One region of the Streptomyces sp. NPDC007808 genome, then DNA from elsewhere that is predicted to be linked to it. Evidence: riboswitches for the same ligand, from Rfam matches in the RefSeq annotation. Region 1 holds a riboswitch; each other region holds the start of a gene.
What was found. A riboswitch is a leader RNA that binds a small molecule or an ion and turns the genes downstream of it on or off. The one in region 1 is predicted to bind thiamine pyrophosphate.
Positions count from the first base shown of each region.

Region 2: linked by a shared signal. The riboswitch ahead of ACFYNL_RS12070 (thiamine ABC transporter substrate binding subunit) and the one ahead of thiC (phosphomethylpyrimidine synthase ThiC) in region 1 are both predicted to bind thiamine pyrophosphate.
Region 3: linked by a shared signal. The riboswitch ahead of thiO (glycine oxidase ThiO) and the one ahead of thiC (phosphomethylpyrimidine synthase ThiC) in region 1 are both predicted to bind thiamine pyrophosphate.

Region 1 is NZ_JBIAEQ010000004.1:225,260-232,021, reverse strand. It holds gene ACFYNL_RS16850 (YibE/F family protein) at 1-1,229, opposite strand, end outside; TPP riboswitch at 1,661-1,850, shown strand; gene thiC (phosphomethylpyrimidine synthase ThiC) at 1,843-3,627, shown strand; gene ACFYNL_RS16840 (hypothetical protein) at 3,766-4,869, shown strand; gene ACFYNL_RS16835 (hypothetical protein) at 4,980-5,852, opposite strand; gene ACFYNL_RS16830 (metallophosphoesterase) at 6,045-6,762, opposite strand, start outside.
Region 2 is NZ_JBIAEQ010000003.1:68,491-75,252, forward strand. It holds gene ACFYNL_RS12065 (ABC transporter permease) at 1-1,518, opposite strand, end outside; gene ACFYNL_RS12070 (thiamine ABC transporter substrate binding subunit) at 1,494-2,594, opposite strand; TPP riboswitch at 2,670-2,775, opposite strand; gene rlmN (23S rRNA (adenine(2503)-C(2))-methyltransferase RlmN) at 2,800-3,906, opposite strand; gene ACFYNL_RS12080 (PP2C family protein-serine/threonine phosphatase) at 4,235-5,449, shown strand; gene ACFYNL_RS12085 (hypothetical protein) at 6,019-6,465, shown strand.
Region 3 is NZ_JBIAEQ010000002.1:140,768-147,529, reverse strand. It holds gene pknB (Stk1 family PASTA domain-containing Ser/Thr kinase) at 1-36, opposite strand, end outside; gene ACFYNL_RS06885 (thiazole synthase) at 155-949, opposite strand; gene thiS (sulfur carrier protein ThiS) at 952-1,173, opposite strand; gene thiO (glycine oxidase ThiO) at 1,170-2,336, opposite strand; TPP riboswitch at 2,334-2,445, opposite strand; gene ACFYNL_RS06870 (hypothetical protein) at 2,498-2,848, shown strand; gene ACFYNL_RS06865 (NAD(P)/FAD-dependent oxidoreductase) at 2,881-4,122, shown strand; gene ACFYNL_RS06860 (Rv2175c family DNA-binding protein) at 4,201-4,566, shown strand; gene thiE (thiamine phosphate synthase) at 5,131-5,793, shown strand; gene metF (methylenetetrahydrofolate reductase [NAD(P)H]) at 6,048-6,762, shown strand, end outside.

The DNA.
Region 1 (6,762 bases):
CGGATACCCGCTTGGTACAGCCCGCGCCAGCCCATCGTGGGGTTGGCCTCGTGGAGCTCCCAGACGGCGGACGTCTGGGTGACCGTCACGTCGTCGAGGACACCGAGCGAGCCGATGATGATTCCGGCGAGCAGCAGACCACTCATGTCGATCGACGGGTACAGGCCGTGGATCAGTCCGGTGTTGTCGTCGGTGTTGCCAGTGAGCGCCGCCCAGTCGATGAACACCGAGCCGAGGAAGCCGATCAGCAACAGCGAGATGAGCGTGCCGAGCACCGCGACGGACGTCCGGGCCGACAAGCCGTGGCACAGGTACAGGGCGATGAGCATGATGGCGCTCGACCCGACCACCGCCACGACCAGCGGGTTGGAGCCCTGAAGGATCGCCGGCAGGATGAAGAAGTTCAGCACCATGAAGCTGATGGCCAGCGAGATCAGCGCCATGACACCACGCATCCGCCCGACGATCACGACGGCGACCGCGAAGATGCCGGCGAGCACGGACAACGGCACTCGACGGTTCACGTCGGTGACCGAGTACTGCAGGTCCTTGGGCGCCGAGGGTTCGTAGGCGACCACGACCTCCTGGCCCTCGCTCAACTGCCGTGACTGGTCGGGCTGCACGATCTCCGTGAACGTCCGGCCCTTGTCCTTGCCGGTGTCGACGCGGATCGTCGCCTTCTTGCAGGTGCCGTTCTCCTGCTGCACGGCGGAGGAGCCCTCGGCCGTGGAGGTGTCACCGGTCGGGGGCACCCCCGAGGCGCCTGCTTCCTTGCAGCTCACCTCGACCACCTGGGTGACCGTGGCTTGCTGCGTCTGCCGGTCGAAGCCGACGCCTGTGCGCTCGTGCGGCGGGGCGCCGCCCGGCCACAGCACGACGAGCCCCACCATCACTGCCGCGGCGAACGGGATCAGGACCGCCGCGATGACCTTGCGCAGATGCTGGGAGACGGGCGCCGCGGGGCCGTGGGCGTGACTGTGCGAGTGCCCATGGCCGCCGCCCCCGCCTCCACCCTGGCCCCCGCCACCGTCACCGTGCGAGCCACCGGAACCGGGCCCATGCCCGTGCCCCCCACCCCCGAAGTCGTCCCCGTGGCCGCCCCCGAAGCCATCCCCGTGACCGCCCCCGGAACCCGGCCCATGACCGTGTCCCCCGCCGAAGTCGTCCCCGTGACCGCCCCCGAAGCCGTCCCCGCTCCCCCCACCAGGTCCGCGACCGGGCCCTTCCACGTCCCCGGGCCCTCGCCCCGGCGCGCCGCGATAGGCGGGACCGTAACCCCGTACGCCACCCGCCCGGGGCCCCCGCTCGTGCCCGCCGCCGGCGCCGGTCCCGCCTCCGCTGCCATGCTCCTGCACCCCACCGGAACCCCGGCCGTGCTCGTGCCAGCCGTCGGATCCAGCCGCGTGGTCGCCGGACCCATCGCCGGACCCATCGCCGGAACCACGGCCGAACTCACCGTCGTATCTGCCTCGGGGCATCGCCGAACCCCGGCCGTCCGTAAGGCCGTTGCCTCGTGCGGGGCCGTTTCCGGAGCCCGAGCCGCGGTGCGGCTCGGGCGGTGGGTACGGAGGTTCATGCGTCGTGGTCACCGACCGATCATCGCAAGAACGAGGGGGGCCCTCTGTTCACCGCGCCCGAATTGACGCTAGCGTGGAGCCACCTTTGTACACGCGGGAGCTCGGAGCACCGGGCTGAGAGGGCGCTGACCTCCGTCCCAGCGATGTTTCACATGAAACATCACCCATCGCGAGTGATGTTGCACACGAAACATCGGCAGACGGATACCGCTGCGTCGACCGCCGAACCTGTTACCGGGTAATGCCGGCGTAGGGAGTAGGTCTCATGACCATCAAGGACGCGCGCACGCCTGCCTCCGTTCAGGACGAGAAGTCCCAGGAGGCCGGGAAGTCCATCGGCTGGCACAAGGCGTACGTCGAGGGCTCACGCCCCGATCTGCGGGTGCCGGTCCGCCAGGTGCACCTCACCAACGGGCAGTCGGTCACGCTGTACGACACGTCGGGCCCGTACACCGATCCACTCGCCGAGACGGATGTCCGCAGGGGGCTGCCTCCGTTGCGGGAGAACTGGATCATCGCCCGCGGCGACACAGAGGAGTACGCGGGCCGTCCCGTCCGTCCCGAGGACGACGGGATCAAGCACACCTCGCCGCGTGGTGGCCTGCGCAACCTCGACGCCGTCTTCCCCGGCAGGCCGCGTCAGCCGCGTCGTAGCCGGGACGGCAAGGCGGTGACGCAGCTCGCCTACGCGCGCCGTGGCGAGATCACTCCCGAGATGGAGTTCGTAGCCATCAGGGAGAACGTTTCTCCCGAGGTGGTGCGCGACGAGATCGCGGCGGGCCGGGCGGTGCTGCCGGCCAACGTCAACCACCCGGAGATCGAGCCGATGATCATCGGCAAGCGGTTCCTGGTGAAGGTCAACGCCAACATCGGCAACTCCGCGGTCACCTCCTCCATCGAGGAGGAGGTCGAGAAGATGACCTGGGCGACCCGCTGGGGTGCCGACACGGTCATGGACCTGTCCACCGGCCGCAACATCCACACCACGCGCGAATGGGTGCTGCGCAACTCCCCCGTCCCGATCGGCACGGTGCCGCTCTACCAGGCGCTGGAGAAGGTGGACGGCCGCGCCGAGGAACTGACCTGGGAGATCTACAAGGACACGGTCATCGAGCAGGCCGAGCAGGGCGTGGACTACATGACGGTCCACGCGGGCGTGCGCCTGCCGTACGTACCGCTCACCGCCAACCGCAAGACCGGCATCGTCTCCCGTGGCGGCTCGATCATGGCCGCGTGGTGCCTCGCGCACCACAAGGAGAGCTTCCTGTACGAGAACTTCGAGGAGCTGTGCGAGATCCTCGCGGCGTACGACGTCACGTACTCGCTCGGCGACGGCCTGCGGCCGGGCTCGATCGCGGACGCCAACGACGAGGCGCAGTTCGCGGAGTTGAAGACGCTCGGGGAACTCAACACGATCGCCAAGCGTTTCAACGTACAGACCATGATCGAGGGCCCGGGACATGTCCCGATGCACAAGATCAAGGAGAACATCGACCTTCAGCAGGAGATCTGCGATGAAGCTCCGTTCTATACGCTCGGCCCGCTGACCACGGACGTCGCGCCGGCGTACGACCACATCACCTCCGGCATCGGTGCCGCGATGATCGCCTGGTGGGGCACGGCCATGCTCTGCTACGTCACGCCCAAGGAGCACCTGGGCCTGCCCAACCGTGACGACGTCAAGACCGGCGTCATCACCTACAAGATCGCCGCCCACGCGGCCGACCTCGCCAAGGGGCACCCGGGCGCCCAGGAGTGGGACGACGCGCTGTCCGACGCCCGCTTCGAGTTCCGGTGGGAGGACCAGTTCAACCTGGCCCTCGACCCGGACACCGCCCGCGAGTTCCACGACGAGACACTGCCGGCCGAGCCCGCCAAGACGGCTCACTTCTGCTCCATGTGCGGGCCGAAGTTCTGCTCGATGAAGATCTCCCAGGACATCCGCCGCGAACACGGCGGTTCCCGGCAGGAGATCGAGGACGGCATGGCGCGGAAGTCGGAGGAGTTCGCGGCGGCGGGCAACCGGGTGTACTTGCCGATCGCGGACTGAGTGAATGCCGGCCGGGCAGGGGAACCCGCACCAGCGGCGCCCCTGCCCGCCGCACGCGAGGATCGCCCGCCCACCCGTCCCCGTAACGGAACGGGCACTACGCCGCTCGATGCGACCAAGATCCCTAGGGTCTTCCGTGTGAGTGGGATCGATGTCACCAACGGAGTGGTCGGCGCCTTCATCGGCATGCTGTTCGCGGTGCTGTTCCAACAGCCCCTGCAAAACCTCTGGTACCGGCTGCGCAGACGGTCGGCCAGTGCGCTGCGCAGTCTGGGGCGCAAGGAGGAGTCCGGGCCCGCCTGGAGCACCTTCTCGCTGGGGCCGCTGCAGACGTCCGCGCTGATCGTCGAAGGGGACGGTGACAAGCCGATACCCCCGGAGGCGGTGTACGTCCATGTGCTCGACGGCGAGGTGGAGTTGCCGCCCGACATGGCCGACTGGCGTGCGGAGGTGGCCGAGGAGAGCGAGCGACTGCGGGCCGAGGGCCGCACCCCGTTGTGGAACGGGCCGCGGTACGCGGTCGAGTCGGTCGACATCTCCCGTACCCCTCTCGACGAGACGCCCGAAGTCCATCTGCGGCTTCGGCCCACGGACTACTACACGTTCCTGGCCGCCCAGCAGCTCGACCGCCGGCTGCCCGACGGCACGACGCCCCGCTCCCGGTATCTGGACCCGGAGAAGCCGCTGCGGGCACCGGACTTCCTCCAGTGCAGCTTCGCCGTCAACATCGCCGTGGTCACCGCCGACGACATGCTGGTGGTCAGCCGGCGCAGTGACCGGGTGCGCATGGCACCGGGCGTGTGGAACTCCTCCGTCAACGAGGGCCTGTCACGCCACATCGACTCCTCAGGCAGAAGCGCACCGGATCTGCACGCGGTGGCCCGCCGGGGCATGCGCGAGGAACTGGCCGTGGAGCCCCACGAGTACACGCTCGAACTGCTGGCGTTCGTCCTGGACATCGACAAACGTCACTGGAGCGGGCACTTCTACGCCCGGCTCAAGGAACTGAAGAGCACCGATCTCCAGACGCGGATGAGCCGGGGCGTCGCGGACCGGTGGGAGCACGAGACCATCGAGTACGTGCCCTTCCGGCCGGCCGCCGTGGTCAAGTATCTGTTGCGGGCTGACCGCGTGCATCGATGGGCGCCCCTGGCACCGGCTCTGTTCCATCTGTCCCTCGTGCACGCCTTCAGCCGGACCCTGGTCGAACGGGTGGAAGCGCAGTGCCTCCGCCGTCTGTAGTGCCGGCCGAGGGCCGTACCACCGGGTCTTCGGCTTGCGCTCCCTGGTCGGGGGCGCAAGCCGAGGGGCAATCCGGCCGGCGTCGCTCGGTGGTGTCACCGCGGTCGACGTCACTCCGGCTGGTGTTCCGGCCCCCCGAAGTCCGGGCTCGTGTAGTCCGGGCTGGTGAAGCTCGGGCGCGGACCTGAAGTGGATCCGTCACCCGGGCTGCTGAAGCCGGGGCGGCCGTAGCCGAGGTTCGGCATGCGGCCGGCCGGTGTCGACGGCGGCGGCGTGTGGTGCAGCGCCGACGCCGTGCCGGGATCGGTGAGGGCCTCCCGAAGGAACGGCACGATGCCGCGCTCCAGCAGGGCTTCCCGCCAGGCTTCCTTGGCCCGGGCCACCTCCTCGCTCAGTTCGCCGTACGGCCCGCCGTCGAACGCGGGACGGTTGCGCAGGGCGGTGAGCAGGAGTCCGACGGCGGCGACCAGGATGGCGGCCGCGGCCAGGGCACCGAAGACCCATCCGGTGGTGAGCATCGTCTGGGCGAACGCCGGCTCGGGGCTGAGCATCTTCAGGATGTAGCCGACGAGCAGGAAGATCGCCGCGGCGGTGCCGGCGAGGACGGGCGCCAGGACGGCGAGGACGGCGACGACGCCGGGCCCCGCGGTCTCGGCGACCTCTCCCATGGTGGTGGCGAGCCCCATCGCGCCGCCGCCCGACTCGGTGGAGCCGGACTCACGGGTGGACGACGGGGTGGACGGCGCCGGTTGACGCAGTTCCTCGCGGACCTTCACGTAGTGCTGGTACTCGGTCGCCGCAGCCGCCGTGATGAGTGCGGTGGCGTTGAGCGCCATGGTGCGCAGCTGTTCGGGGTTGAGCCGCTGTCCGACAGCGGTCAGTTCCGGGCGGTGTGGTGCGGAGCGCAGCGCCTCATCGAGGATCCGCTCGTATTCCTGGCGGTCCTCGCTGTGCAGGTGCTGCGGAACGCTGTTCATGTGCATCCCCCGATGCTCCGTAGGGCTTGGGGCTCGCATGCCAACGAGCCGTCGGGCAGAAACGGAGGGGAGCCTGCTACGGATAAGCCGATGGTAGAGCGGTCACGGCACACGGTGACAGGGGGTTGCCAAAATTGGGCCCCGGCCTGCACCGTCCCCCGTGACGACGTCCAGGGGGCGATGCCTGCCCGCGAACCCTCAGATGTCCAGGGGAAGTTGCTGGACCAGCAGCTTTCCGGCCATGGTCACGCCGCCGTCCATGGCGATGGCGAGGCCGTCGGCGTAGACGTGCGGACCCGCGACCGAGGGCCCGCCGCTGTCCTCGCCCTCCTCGGAACCCACCTCGCCCAACAGGTACGGAATGGGGCTGTGACCGTGAACGATCCGGGTGCCGCCGTACGTATCGAGCAGGGAACGCACATGGTCGGCGCCGCCCTCGTCGCGGAAGGAGAAGCGCTTGGTGAACTTGCGGAAGAGGTCCCAGACCTCGTCGGCGTCGTTGCGGGTGAGCGTCTCGCGGACGGTGTCGTTGACCGCCTCGATCGAGTCGCCGTAGTCGAGATAGGCGGTGGTGTCCGAGTGGACGAGCAGATGGCCGTCGACCTGCTCCATGGCGTCCAGGCGGGACATCCACTGCAGGTGGTGGTCCTGGAGGCGGTCCATGTCGGTCTTCTGGCCGCCGTTGAGCAGCCAGGCCGCCTGGAAGGTGGCGGTGCCCGCGCCGGAGTTGACGGGGGTGTCGCCGAACCGCTTGGCGCCGATCAGCAGCAGCTCGTGGTTGCCCATCAGCGCCTTGCAGTAACCGCCGGCCGCGGCGGCCTCCGCGGACAGCCGCATCACGAGGTCGATGACGCCGATGCCGTCGGGTCCGCGGTCGGTGAAGTCGCCGAGGAACCACAGCCTGGCGGTGCCGGCG
Region 2 (6,762 bases), on a different contig from region 1:
GTCGGGCCGGGCGATGAAGACGGTCGCGCCGAACTCCCCCAGCGACACCGCGAAGGCGAACCCGGCCGCGATCAGCAACGCCCGCCGTACCATCGGCAGGTCGATCTCCCGCCAGACCCGCCAGGGCGACGCCCCCAGCACCGCCGCCGCCTCCCGCAACCGCTGGTCCACGGCCCGCAGCACGGGCAGCATGGTCCGTACCACGAAGGGCACGCCGACCAGCGCCTGGGCCAGCGGCACCAGGATCCACGTACCGCGCAGATCGAACGGCGGCTCGTCCAGGGCGATCAGGAACCCGAACCCGACCGTCACCGCGGACACCCCGAGCGGCAGCATCAGCAGCGCGTCGAAGCCCCGCACGAACCGGCCCGCGTCCCGCCGGGTCAGCGCGGCGGCGGCCAGAGCGCCGATCAGCACGGCGATGAACGTGGCGACGACCGCGTACCGCAGCGAGTTGCCGATCGCCTCGATCGGCGCGACGAGGAAGACCCCGCCGTCGGCGTCGGTCAGCGCGCGGTAGTAGCCGAAGTCGGGGGCGTCCAGCGACCGCTGGACCAGGACGGCGAGCGGCAGCAGCACCAAGACCGCGACGACGGCCAGGACACCGGCGAGCAGCGCCCACTGCCCCGCACCTCGCGGCCTGCGCGCTGTCACGGACGCGTCCACCAGGCGCAGGGCGCTCTCCCGCCGCCGTACCGTCCAGGCGTGCACGGCGAGGATCGCGCCCACCGCCAGGAACTGGATCATCGTCAGGACGGCGGCCGTGGACAGGTCGAAGATCTCCGAGGTCTGCCGGTAGATCTCCACTTCGAGGGTGGAGAAGGTCGGTCCGCCGAGGATCTGCACCACGCCGAAGGAGGTGAAGGTGAACAGGAAGACCATGAGCGCGGCAGCGGCCACGGCGGGCGCCAGCGCCGGGAGGGTCACGGTCCGCCAGGCGGTCAGGCGGGACGCTCCGAGCATCCGCGCGGCCTCCTCCTGCCGCGGGTCGAGCTGGGACCAGAGCCCGCCGACGGTCCTGACGACGACGGCGTAGTTGAAGAAGACGTGCGCGAGGAGGATCGCCCACACGGTGGTGTCCAGCCGTACGCCCCACAGCTCGTCGAGGAGTCCGCCGCGGCCGACCAGCGCGAGGAACGCCGTGCCGACGACGACCGTCGGCAGCACGAAGGGGACGGTCACCACGGCCCGCAGCACCTGTTTGCCGGGGAAGTCGAAGCGCGCGAAGACATAGGCGCCCGGCAGCGCGATCAGCAGGGTGAGCGCGGTGGAGGCGAGCGCCTGCCAGGTGGTGAACCACAGGACGTGCCGGATGTCGGGCTCCGCGAGCACATCCAGGAGGCGCCCGAACTGCCAGGCCCCGTCGGCCTTCAGACCGCGCGCGACGATGGCGGCGACGGGATAGGCGAAGAAGACCGCGAAGAACGCGACGGGTACGGCGACGAGACCGAGCGGCACCGCCGCGCCCCGCGCGGCCCTCGTGCGGGAGGCCGCTACTTCAGTACGAGCGAGGTCCACGACTTGACCCAGTCGTCACGGTTGTCGGCGATCTTCGCCGGGGCCATCGTCTCGGGGTCCTCCGCCTGCGGGCCGTACTTCGTGAACTCCGGCGGCACCTGGGCGCCCTCGCGCACCGGGTAGACGAACATGTTGAGCGGCATGTCCTCCTGGAACGTCGTGCTCAGCAGGAAGTCGAGGAGCGCCTTGCCGCCCTCGGCGTTGCGGGCGTTGCTCAGCAGGCCCGCGTACTCGACCTGGCGGAAGCAGGTGCCGGTCGCTACGCCTGTGGGCGCGGTGGTCGGCTTGGGATCGGCGTAGATCACCTCGGCGGGCGGTGAGGAGGCGTACGACACGACGAGCGGCCGGTCGGCCTTGGCCTTCTTGCCGCCCGCGGAGCCGGAGAACTCCTCGTTGTAGGCCTGCTCCCAGCCGTCGACGACCTTGACGCCGTTGGCCTTCAGCTTCTTCCAGTAGTCCTGCCAGCCGTCGTCGCCGTACCTGGCGGCGGTGCCGAGCAGGAAGCCCAGGCCCGGCGAGGAGGTGGAGGCGTTCTCGGTGACGAGGAGGTTGCGGTACTCGGGCTTGACCAGGTCGTCGAAGGAGGCGGGCGGGGTCAGCTTGTGCTCGCTGAAGTACGCCTTGTCGTAGTTGACGCAGATGTCGCCGGTGTCGACGGGCGTCACCCGGTGCTTGTCCTGGTCGACCCGGTACTCGGGCAGGACCTGGTCGGAGCCCTTGGCCTCGTACGACTGGAACAGCCCGTTGTCGAGCGCGCGGGAGAGCAGGGTGTTGTCGACGCCGAAGAAGACGTCGCCCTGCGGGTTGTCCTTGGTCAGGATCGCCTTGTTGACGGCCTGCCCGGCGTCGCCGTCCTCCAGGACCTTGACCTTGTAGCCGGACTTCTTCTCGAAGGCGGCGAGGACGTCCTTGGACACGGCCCACGAGTTGTGGCTGACCAGCGTGACGGTCTTGGAACCACCACCGCTGCCCCCTGCGCCGTCGCCGTCGGACGATCCGCACGCGGCCAGCGCGGGCAGCGCGAGGAGACCGAGACCGGCGAGCGAGGCCGTGGCCTTGTACTTGGTGATGCTCACTGATTCCTCCTGGAGTGACCAGGAAGAGACGCGGCCCTGGCCGGAACCCCAGGGGCTCCGGGCAGGGCGCAACAGCTTGAGTGGTGACCGATCTCCCTACCCAGAATGACCTGGGCCAGGTTCGGAGGGTCTGCGGCCGGTGCCGCACTCTCAGCGCTGTGGCGCTCCCCTGTCGGAATATGCAGATGTTCTTACGGCGGTCAGACTACCGCTCGGTCGCGGCGAGCTGCCCACACGCCCCGTCGATCTCCTGACCACGGGTGTCCCGAATCGTCACCGGCACACCATGCGCGGCGATGGCTTCGACGAACGCCTTCTCGTCCTCGGGCCGGGAGGCGGTCCACTTCGAACCGGGAGTCGGGTTCAACGGAATCAGGTTCACATGCACGGGCTTGCCCTTGAGCAGCCGCCCGAGCCGGTCACCGCGCCAGGCCTGGTCGTTGATGTCCCGGATGAGGGCGTACTCGATGGACAGCCGCCGTCCGCTCTTCGCGACGTACTCGAACCCGGCGTCGAGGACCTCCCGCACCTTCCACCGCGTGTTCACGGGGACGAGGGTGTCGCGCAGCTCGTCGTCGGGGGCGTGCAGCGAGATGGCGAGCCGGCACTTGAAGCCCTCGTCGGCGAACCGGTGGATGGCCGGGACGAGCCCGACCGTCGAGACGGTGATCCCGCGCTGGGACAGCCCCAGCCCGTCGGGCTCGGGATCGGTCAGCCGCCGGATGGCCCCCACGACCCGGTTGTAGTTGGCGAGCGGCTCGCCCATCCCCATGAAGACGATGTTCGACAGCCTCGCCGGCCCACCCGGCACCTCTCCGTCCCGCAGCGCCCGCATCCCGTCCACGATCTGGTGGACGATCTCGGCGGTGGACAGATTGCGGTCCAGCCCCGCCTGCCCGGTCGCACAGAACGGGCAGTTCATCCCGCACCCCGCCTGCGAGCTGATGCACATCGTCACCCGGTCCGGGTACCGCATCAGCACCGACTCCACGAGCGTCCCGTCGAACAGCCGCCACAGCGTCTTGCGGGTGTCGCCCTGGTCGGTCGACAGATGCCGTACGACGGTCATCAGCTCAGGGAACAGCTCCTCGCGCAGCTTGTCGCGCGAACCGGCGGGGATGTCGGTCCACTGCTCCGGGTCGTGCGCGTACCGCGCGAAGTAGTGCTGCGAGAGCTGCTTGGCACGAAACGGCTTCTCGCCGATCGCGGCAACGGCGTCCTTGCGCTCTCCGGGCGTGAGATCGGCAAGATGCCGCGGCGGCTTCTTGGCTCCGCGCGGGGCGACGAAAGTGAGTTCTCCGGGCTTAGGCATGGCTGTACCAGTGTCGCAGATCGAATCGGGTGACCTGCGGCTGTCGCCTGCTACGGCTGCCGTAGGTAGTCGTCACCGGTCGCCGCTGAGCGGCCTCGGACGGCCCAGAGAAGGCCCAGAGACGGCCCAGCGGAGATCACTCGTCGGCTGCCGGCCCCTCATCAAGCCGGACCTTGACCTGGCGGTTGTGGGCGGTGCACCCGAGGACCTCCCCGTTGACCAGGCCTTAGTTCACTGATCGGGTTGCCGCCGACAGAGGAAGGGGCGGGTCTCCATCAGGGCGATGCCAGGAAGCATGAATCGCACCATTTGTCCATATCCTGCATCCATGATTATCGACTACGCGGCAGTGTTCAGAGCGCTGCCGGGCGCGGTCGCTCTGCTGACTCCCGAACTGGTCTTCGCCGACGCCAACCTCGCGTGGCTGCGCCAGGCCGGACGCAGCCGCGACCAGGTGGTGGGCCGCTACCTTTTCGACGCCTTCCCCGGCAGCCCGCGGGACCCGGCAGCCTCCGACGCCCGCCACCTGGAGGCATCCCTGCGAGCGGTCCTGGCCAACCGCAAGATCGACATGGACCTGCAGCGCTACGACGTGGAATCCGCGCAGCGCCCCGGCCATTGGGAGGAACGCTACTGGAGCGTGGTCAACGCGCCCGTCTTCGCGCCCGACGGCCAGATCACCCTGGTGATCCACCGCGTCGAGGAAGTCACTGAACTCCTGCGCGCCTCCAGCCGGCCGGACGGCTCACTCCAGCTTGAGGCCGAGCTCTTCAGCCGGATGCGGCAGCTGCACGAAATCAACGAGCGCCTGCGTCGCGCCCACGCCCGCGAGCGCGAGGTCGCCCTCGCCCTGCAGCGCGCCATGCTCCCCGTTCCGCCCCCGATCGGCCATCACCGGTTCGCCGTCCGCTACCGGCCCGCGGTCGGCTCCCTCAATGTCTGTGGCGACTGGTACGACCTGGTCCAACTCCAGGACGGCGACAAGATCGCCGTGGCCGTAGGCGATGTCGTCGGCCACGGCCTGGAGGCCGCAGGCATCATGGGCCAGCTCCGTAGCGCCCTGTCCGCCACCTCCCTGGTCGCCACCGGCCCCGCACAGGCCCTCGAGGTCCTCGGCCGGTACGCGCATTGCGTCACCGGCGCCGAGTCGACCACCGCGGTGACCGCCTTCATCGACTTCAGCCGCCACCTCATCACCTACTCCAGCGCCGGCCACCCCCCTCCGGTCCTTCTTCGTACCGACGGCACTGTGGAGCTGTTGGACCAGGCGACCGATCCGCCGCTGGATGCCGTCTTCGAGTCCAGCCCTCGGCCGGAAGCCACCACCGCCTTCACCGACGGCGGCACCCTCCTGCTCTACACCGACGGACTCATCGAACGCCGCCACCAGGACATCGACACCGGACTCAGCCAACTCACCGACGCCCTGATCCGCCACAAGGAACTCACCACCCCCGAAGCACTCGCCGATGCCGTGATGAACGACCTGATCCCCGCCCAAGGCGTCACAGACGACACCGCCCTGGTCGTCGTCAGCCTGTGAAGCGTCTCAGTGATCGCACTGCAGGTCTCCGCCCGCCGCTGCAGCACAAGACCCGCACGACCCGAAGAGACGACGCGGTCCCTCCCCAGCGGCTGCAACTCCACCTGTCAGGCGGCCCAGAACTTCCCATCGCCTGCTGAGCGACTTTGAAAACGGCTCACCAACGAAAGTCGCTGTTTTGCAGAAACAAGGGGCACGCGTCGCAAGAGTCCCACGCCAGCGGGCGTGGTCCCTGGCGTCCAGGTGGAGCGCGCCACTGTACGAACGACCTGGACGCCAGGGGCCGCGCCTGCTCGGCTCTGCCTGGGTCAATGGTGTGCGGGATGGGAGCCCCCAGCATCGGCCACGACGTGCCCACAGTCGGCGACGGTGCCCCCTCCGTCCCGGTGCCGGCCGATCCCCCGCCGGAGGCACAGTCCTGACGGCTCAGGGACGCCCGGCCCCTAAGGGCAACAACGTCGGACCAGGAAAGCAGTGGACGGCGTCCTATGTCCTAGCCGGGGCGCCGCGCACCCTCACTTCCACCTGACATGCATGCGCCGGGGCAAGGCACGGGAACAATGCTCAACATGGGTGCATGGGGGACATTGTTAGCAACCATTGCTGGTGCCGCGATCGCGCTCGTGGGCCAGCACCTGGTGAAGCGGGCTGAGGAGCGGGCTCGCATCTCGGAGCTTCTACTGGAGCAGTGCGCTGTGGTGGCGGCGTCCTCCACCGAGTTCCGAGACCGCATCTGGGAAGAACGCCACCTGGGCTTGGAGGGGCGAGTAGCTAGTTGGGATCTTTCAGCCCTGCGGCTGGCAACCGCCCGGGTGCACATCCTCTCGAAGGATGAAGCACTGCTCTCGTCACTGGACCAGCTCAGCAGGGCTGGTCGGCGGCTGGGAAGCGGCTGGCGACGTGCGAGCCTGAACGATGCCGACTATTCCGATCTCTGGGACCGCCACGGCGCTGCTGTTAAACAGTTCCTAGCGGCGAGCGGCAAGGCGGTGCGCCGCCGCCTACCTCACTTCTAACCGTCGAGGCACGGCCCAGGGACGGCCCAGGGACGGCACACCAGGTACGAGACGGCCCCTGCTGGCGGCAAAAACCGCTGGTAGGGGCCTTCTTCGTGCCCGGAGCACAGCAGTTCTCCGGGCTTAGGCATGGCCGTACCAGTGTCGCAGGTCGAATCGGGTGACCTGCGACCGTGGCTTTCGACGGCTGTCGTCGCAGATGAGAGCGGCAGCGGCGAGCGCACGGGGCCGTCAGGGAACCGGTGACGGCCGACGCCTGGACCGGGTGCCGACCTGCCCGTCGTCTTCTTCGAGGAC
Region 3 (6,762 bases), on a different contig from region 1:
CTGCCCGACCAGAGGGTCCTGAAGGGTCGTATCCACGCGGGTGAGTCTACGAGCCGACACCGACACACCTCCCGCCCCGACCGTGATCGGGGCGGGACTGCAGCCGACCTGTGACGCACACCTCACGAGTGAAAGGCTTACGTCGAACGTGCGTTCAGAACGCGGGTCGCTCCGGGTCCAGCCGTGCCATGCCCTCCACCGGCGACGACGCCTCCGCGAAGTGGCGGCGCGGAATTCGCCCGGCCCGGCGGGCCAGACGCCCCGCCTCCACCGCATGCCTCATCGCGTCGGCCATCAGCACCGGCTCCTGGGCCCGTGTCACCGCCGAGGCGAGCATCACGCCCGCGCAACCCAGTTCCATCGCGAGCGCCGCGTCCGACGCCGTACCGGCGCCCGCGTCCAGAATCACGGGCACGCGCGCGTGCTCCACGATCAGCTGGAAGTTGTGCGGATTGCGGATGCCGAGTCCGGAGCCGATCGGCGACCCCAGCGGCATGATCGCCGCACAGCCGACGTCCTCCAGCTTCCGGGCCAGCACGGGGTCGTCATTGGTGTACGGCAGCACGGTGAACCCGTCGTCCACCAGCGTCTCCGCCGCGTCCAGCAGCTCGATCGGATCCGGCAGCAGGGTCCGCTCGTCGGCGATGACCTCCAGCTTGACCAGATCCGTACCGAGCGCCTCGCGCGCGAGGCGGGCCGTCAGCACGGCCTCACCCGCCGTGAAGCACCCCGCCGTGTTCGGCAGCACCCGGATGCCGAGCCTGTCCAGGACGGACAGAACGGAGCCGTGCACCGACGGGTCCACCCGCCGCATCGCGACCGTGGTCAGCTCCGTCCCGGACGCCACCAGCGCCCGCTCCAGCACCTCCAGGCTGGGCGCCCCTCCCGTGCCCATGATCAGGCGGGAGGTGAAGGACGAGTCGCCGATGACAAAGGGATCGTCGGCCATGGTCAGCCTCCTTGGACGGCGGTGAGGACCTCGACACGGTCCCCGTCGGCGAGGGGGGTCGACGGCCACTGGGCGCGCGGGACGACGGTTTCGTTGAGGGCGGCGGCCACCCCGGAGGGCGCCGCGGTGAGGGACTTCACGAGCGTGTCGAGAGCCGTGCCCGACTCGATCTGACGACGCTCGCCGTTGACCGAGATGGTGACCGGCCTGACCGGGGTGTTCATGCGGGCTGCTCCGTGAGTGCGGCGGGACTGAAGCGCCTGGGCGTGAACGCCCTGGCCTCCTCGGGGAGTTCACCGGTGGCCAGGACGTGCGCCATGGCGTCGCCGGTGACCGGTGTGAGCAGCACGCCGTTGCGGTAGTGGCCGGTGGCCAGCAGCAGCCCCGTCAGCTCGGTCGGGCCGAGCAGCGGCGCGTTGTCGGGGGAGCCGGGGCGCAGACCGGCCCGTGTCTCGGTGAGCGGCAGCTCCGTGATGCCCGGCACCAACTCGTGGGCGTCGCGCAGCAACTCGTACACCCCGCCCGCGGTCACCGTCGTGTCCCAGCCCAGTTCCTCGCTCGTCGCCCCGACGACCAGCTCCCCGCTCTCGCGCGGCACGAGGTACACCTGGCTGCCGCGTACCACGGCCCGAACGGTCCGGCTCAGGAACGGCGCGTACCGCTTCGGCACGGTCAGCCGCAGCACCTGGCCCTTCACGGGGCGCACCGGCGGCAGCACGTCGTCCGGGACCCCGGGCAGCAGCCCGCTGCGACTGCCGGCGGCGAGGACCACCTGGCCGGCGCGCAGCTGGGTGCCGTCCGCCGTGGTCACGCCGGCGGCCCGGTCCCGTACGACGTCGAAGCGCTCGGCCCAGGCCCGGTGGAAGACCACACCGGCCCGCTCGCACGCGGCCACCAGCGCCCCGGCCAGCCGCCGCGGATCGATCTGGTGGTCGCCGTCCACCCGCAGCCCGCCGCGCACCCCCGGCGCGAGCATCGGCTCAAGGCGCCGGCACTCACGCCCCGACAACCACTCGGATTCCAGCCCCGAGCGGCGCTGCAGGGCGTGCAGTTCCCGCAGGTGGGCCCGGTCGTCGGAGTCCAGCGCGACGGCGAGCGTGCCGCAGCGCCGGTAGCCGAGGTCATGGCCGGTGAGCTCGGTGAGCTCGGCGGCGAAGTCCGGGTACCGGCGGGCCGAGGCCAGGTTCAGACCCAGCAGCGTCTGCTCGCCGTAGTGCAGTTCCGTGACGGCGGCCAGCATCCCGGCCGCCACCTGGGCGGCGCCGCCGCCCGGCTCGGGATCCACGACGGCCGTCGTGAACCCGCGTCCCGCGGCCCGCCACGCCGTGACGAGCCCGATGATTCCGCCCCCGATGACAAGGACGTCTGACGTTCGCGTACGCGACATGGGCGTCCAGCCCCTCCCTTCGCCGGCATGACCCGGATCAGGTTCGTACGGTCGGAGGCCGCCAGCCTCCCTCTCAGCCCGGTGCGTCCGGGCTCCCGCGAGTGCTCTACGTTGGCCACCCTAGCCCGACGCCGCAGACCTCAGTAAGGGAGCCCGTGCCCGTGGCCCGCTCGCTCGACGGACTCGTCCTCGCCCCCGTGGCCGACCAAGCCCCAGGTCAGGTGGGTACCCGCACCCGGTTCACCTACCACGAGAAGGACGGTGAGATCTGGGCGGAGTACGCGGGCGGCGACGTCGTGCGCGGGTATCTGGTCGGCACCAGGGCAGGTGACCGGCTGGACTTCCGGTACGTGCAGCTCAAGCGCGACGGGACGACGTCGTCGGGCCACTGTGTGTCGACGGTGACCGACCTGCCCGACGGGCGGGTGCGCCTGGCGGAGAGCTGGGAGTGGGAGTCGCAGGCGGGTCGGGGCACGAGTGTTGTGGAGCAGGTCACTGAGCACGCCCCCTGACTGACGAATTGTCAGTTGTCTATGGTGATCAGGTGAGCGAGCAGACGCAGCAACAGGGCACGTCACAGGCGCGACGCGTGGTCGTCGCGGGCGCGGGCATGGCCGGGGTGCAGACCGCGGTCGCCCTGCGCGAACAGGGCTTCACCGGCACGGTCACGCTGATCGGCGCCGAACCCCACCAGCCGTACGACCGGCCTCCGCTGTCCAAGGCCGTCCTGCTCGGCAACGCCGAAGGCTCCGCCTTCGACGTCGACTTCGACGCCCTCGACATCGAACTGCGGCTGGGGCGCGAGGTGCTGGGCGTGCGCTCCGCCGACCACGAGCTGGACACCGAGGCCGGGGCCGTCCCGTACGACGTCCTCGTGCTCGCCACCGGCGCCGAACCCATCCGGCTGCCGGGTGCGGAAGGCGTTCCGGGGGTGCATCTGCTGCGCACCCTGGACGACGCCGAGCGGCTGCGGCCGGTGCTCGCACGGCAGCACGACATCGTCGTCGTCGGGGCGGGCTGGATCGGTGCGGAGTTCGCCACGGCCGCGCGCGAGGCGGGCTGCGCGGTGACCGTCGTGGAGGCCGCCGACCGACCGCTCGCGGGTGCGCTGCCCGCGGCGGTGGCGGCGCCGATGACCTCCTGGTACGCGGACAGCGGGGCCGTACTGCGGACGCACGCGCGTGTGGAGCGCGTCGAGCCCGGCGCGGTCGTCCTCGACGACGGCTCGCGGATCCCGGCTGGCGCCGTGGTGGTCGGCATCGGGGCGCGGCCCGCCACCGCATGGCTGGCCGGTTCGGGCATCGAGCTCGGCGCGCACGACGAGGTCGTCGCCGACTCCCACCTGCGCACCTCGGTGCCGGACGTGTACGCCGTCGGTGACTGCGCCTCGTTCCCTTCGGGCAGGTACGGCGAGCGCCTCCTGGTCCACCACTGGGACAACGCCCTGCAGGGCCCGCGCACGGTCGCCGCCAACATCCTCGGCGAGGCCACGGGTGAGCCGCCCGCCGTCTACGACCCCGTGCCGTACTTCTGGTCCGAGCAGTTCGGCCGCTTCGTCCAGTACGCCGGCCACCACCCCGCCGCCGACACGACGCTGTGGCGCGGCGAACCGTCGGGCCCGGCCTGGTCGGTCTGCTGGCTGCGGGACGACCGCCTGGTCGCCCTGCTGGCCGTGGGCCGACCGAGGGATCTCGCCCAGGGCCGGCGGCTGATCGAGGCGGGCACCCGGATGAACCCGCAGCTGCTGGTGGACGCGACACGGCCGATGAAGGCGGCGGTGGCATAGCGCGTCGGGGCCGACGGCTCCGCCCAGGTGGACCGGCCTGGCTTCCGACTGTCAGTGGCAGATGGCAGGCTTGTTCCCGTGACCGAGATTGACGCAAAGATCGATGCTCTCGTGCCCGCCTGGCTCACCCTCCCCGACATCGCCGAACAACTCGGCGTCGAGGTGACACGCGTCCGGCAGCTGGTCAAGGAGGGCCAGCTCATCGCCGTACGCCGTGGCGAGAACCGCGCGCTGCACGTCCCCGCCGCCTTCATCGACGGGGACAAGGTCGTCAAGGGCCTGTCCGGGACCCTGACCCTCCTGCGGGACGACGGCTTCACGGACGAAGAGATGCTGGAGTGGCTCTTCACTCCCGACCCGAGCCTGCCCGGCACGCCCGCGCAGGCACTGAGCGAGAACCGCGGCACCGAGGTGAAGCGCCGCGCCCAGGCGCTCGCCGTCTGAACCGAACACCGTCCGCAGTGCGGCCGGGCCCTGCGGTGCGCGACGCCGTCGCCGCCGCAGCGCCCGGCTGACGACCCAGGCCGTTGCGGCCCGCGTGAGACTTTGCGGCCGCGCGAGCCTCTGCCGCGCCGTCGAGCGGGCGGCGCCGTCGTCCCAGCGGCGGCCCGGGCGGCCGCACGGCGCCGCGGCCCGGCACGCTCAGCCGGGAGCCGGGAGCCGGGAGCCGGGAGCCGGGAGCCGGGAGCCGGGAGCCGGGAGCCGGGAGCCGGGAGCCGGGGCCGGGAGCCCGGAGCCGGGGCCGGGAGCCCGGAGCCGGGACCCCTGTGGCGCTCCTTCACCGCGCTGCGCCACCATCCAGTGCCGGCCCACGGCCTCACGGCCTCACGGCCCCGCGGCCGGCGCGCTCCGGTAGCCGGGAGCCGCCCGACCACCACCCGGCACGGCCCGCCGCCCCGCGCTCCCGCCACCGGCCCAAAGACGTCCCGCCCCGCTCCGGCTACCGTGCCACCGTCCGGCAGCAGCCCGACGCCACCCGCCCGGCCACCCGATCACAGGGGGAACCGCATGTCCGACACCGTCACCGGAGCCACCGCCCGGACCCAGCTCGCCGACGCCCGGCTCTATCTGTGCACCGATGCCCGCAGGCGCCAGGGCGACCTCGCCGAGTTCCTGGACGCCGTGCTGGCCTCCGGGGTGGACATCGTCCAGTTGCGCGACAAGGGCATGGAGGCGGTCGAGGAACTCGACCACCTGCGGGTCTTCGCCGAGGCGTGTGCCCGGCACGGCAAGCTCCTCGCGGTCAACGACCGTGCCGACGTCGCCCACGCCGCCGGCGCCGACGTCCTGCACCTGGGCCAGGGCGACCTTCCGGTGCCCGCCGCCCGCGCGATCCTCGGCGACGACGTCCTCGTCGGCCGCTCCACGCACTCCGAGTCCGAGGCGACCGCGGCCGCCGCTCAGGAGGGCGTGGACTACTTCTGCACCGGCCCCTGCTGGCCCACTCCCACCAAGCCCGGCCGCCACGCCCCCGGCCTCGACCTCGTCCGCCACACCGCCGCCCTCGGCACCGACCGCCCCTGGTTCGCCATCGGCGGCATCGACCTCGGCAATCTCGACGAGGTGCTGGAGGCGGGAGCCGGCCGCGTCGTCGTCGTGCGGGCGATCACGGAGGCCGACGACCCGGCCGCCGCGTCGGCGGAGTTCGCGAAGCGGCTGCGCCAGCCGTAGGGCGCCCCGCCGTCCTACGCGGCCCGGTGTCTTCCGGTGTCTTACGGGCGGCTCGATCGCGTCTCACATGCCGCCCGGTCGCGTCTCAGTCCGTGGTCAAGGAGGCTGCGGAGCCGGTCGCGGGGCCCGGTCCGGCCCTTCGGGTGGGCTGTTTTCGGCCACCAACTGTCCAAGGTATGGACAACAACCCGACAAATCGGGCAATTGTCCGGCGTCCTGTTGGGAGACCGGGGGCCCCTGGTTAACCTGCGAGTATGGCCCTCGGCACCGCATCCATCAGGTCGGACCACGCTCGCACCGTGCGCGACATGCTCGCGACCGGCAAGACGACGTACTCGTTCGAGTTCTACGCCCCCAAGACCCCGAAGGGCGAGCGGAACCTGTGGAACGCGCTGCGCCGGGTCGAGGCCGTCGGGCCGGACTTCGTCTCCGTGACCTACGGCGCGGGCGGTTCCACCCGCGCGGGCACGGTCAAGGCGACCGAGGCGATCGCCTCCGACACCACCCTCACGCCGATCGCGCACCTCACCGCGGTGGACCACTCGGTGGCGGACCTGCGCAACATCATCGGCCAGTACGCCGACGCCGGCATCCGCAACATGCTCGCCCTGCGCGGTGACCCGCCGGGCGACCCGCTGGGTGAGTGGGTGCCGCACCCGCAGGGCCTCACCTACGCCGCCGAGCTGGTCGAACTGATCAAGGCCTCCGGTGATTTCTGCGTGGGTGTCGCGGCCTTCCCCGCGATGCACCCGCGCTCCTGCGACTGGGAGGCCGACGTACGGCACTTCGTCGACAAGTGCCGGGCCGGTGCCGACTACGCGATCACGCAGATGTTCTTCGAACCGGAGGACTATCTGCGGCTGCGCGACCGTGTCTCGGCCGCCGGCTGCGCCACCCCGATCATCCCGGAGATCATGCCGATCGCCAGCGTGCGGACGCTGGAGCGGATCCCGTCCCTCACCAACGCCT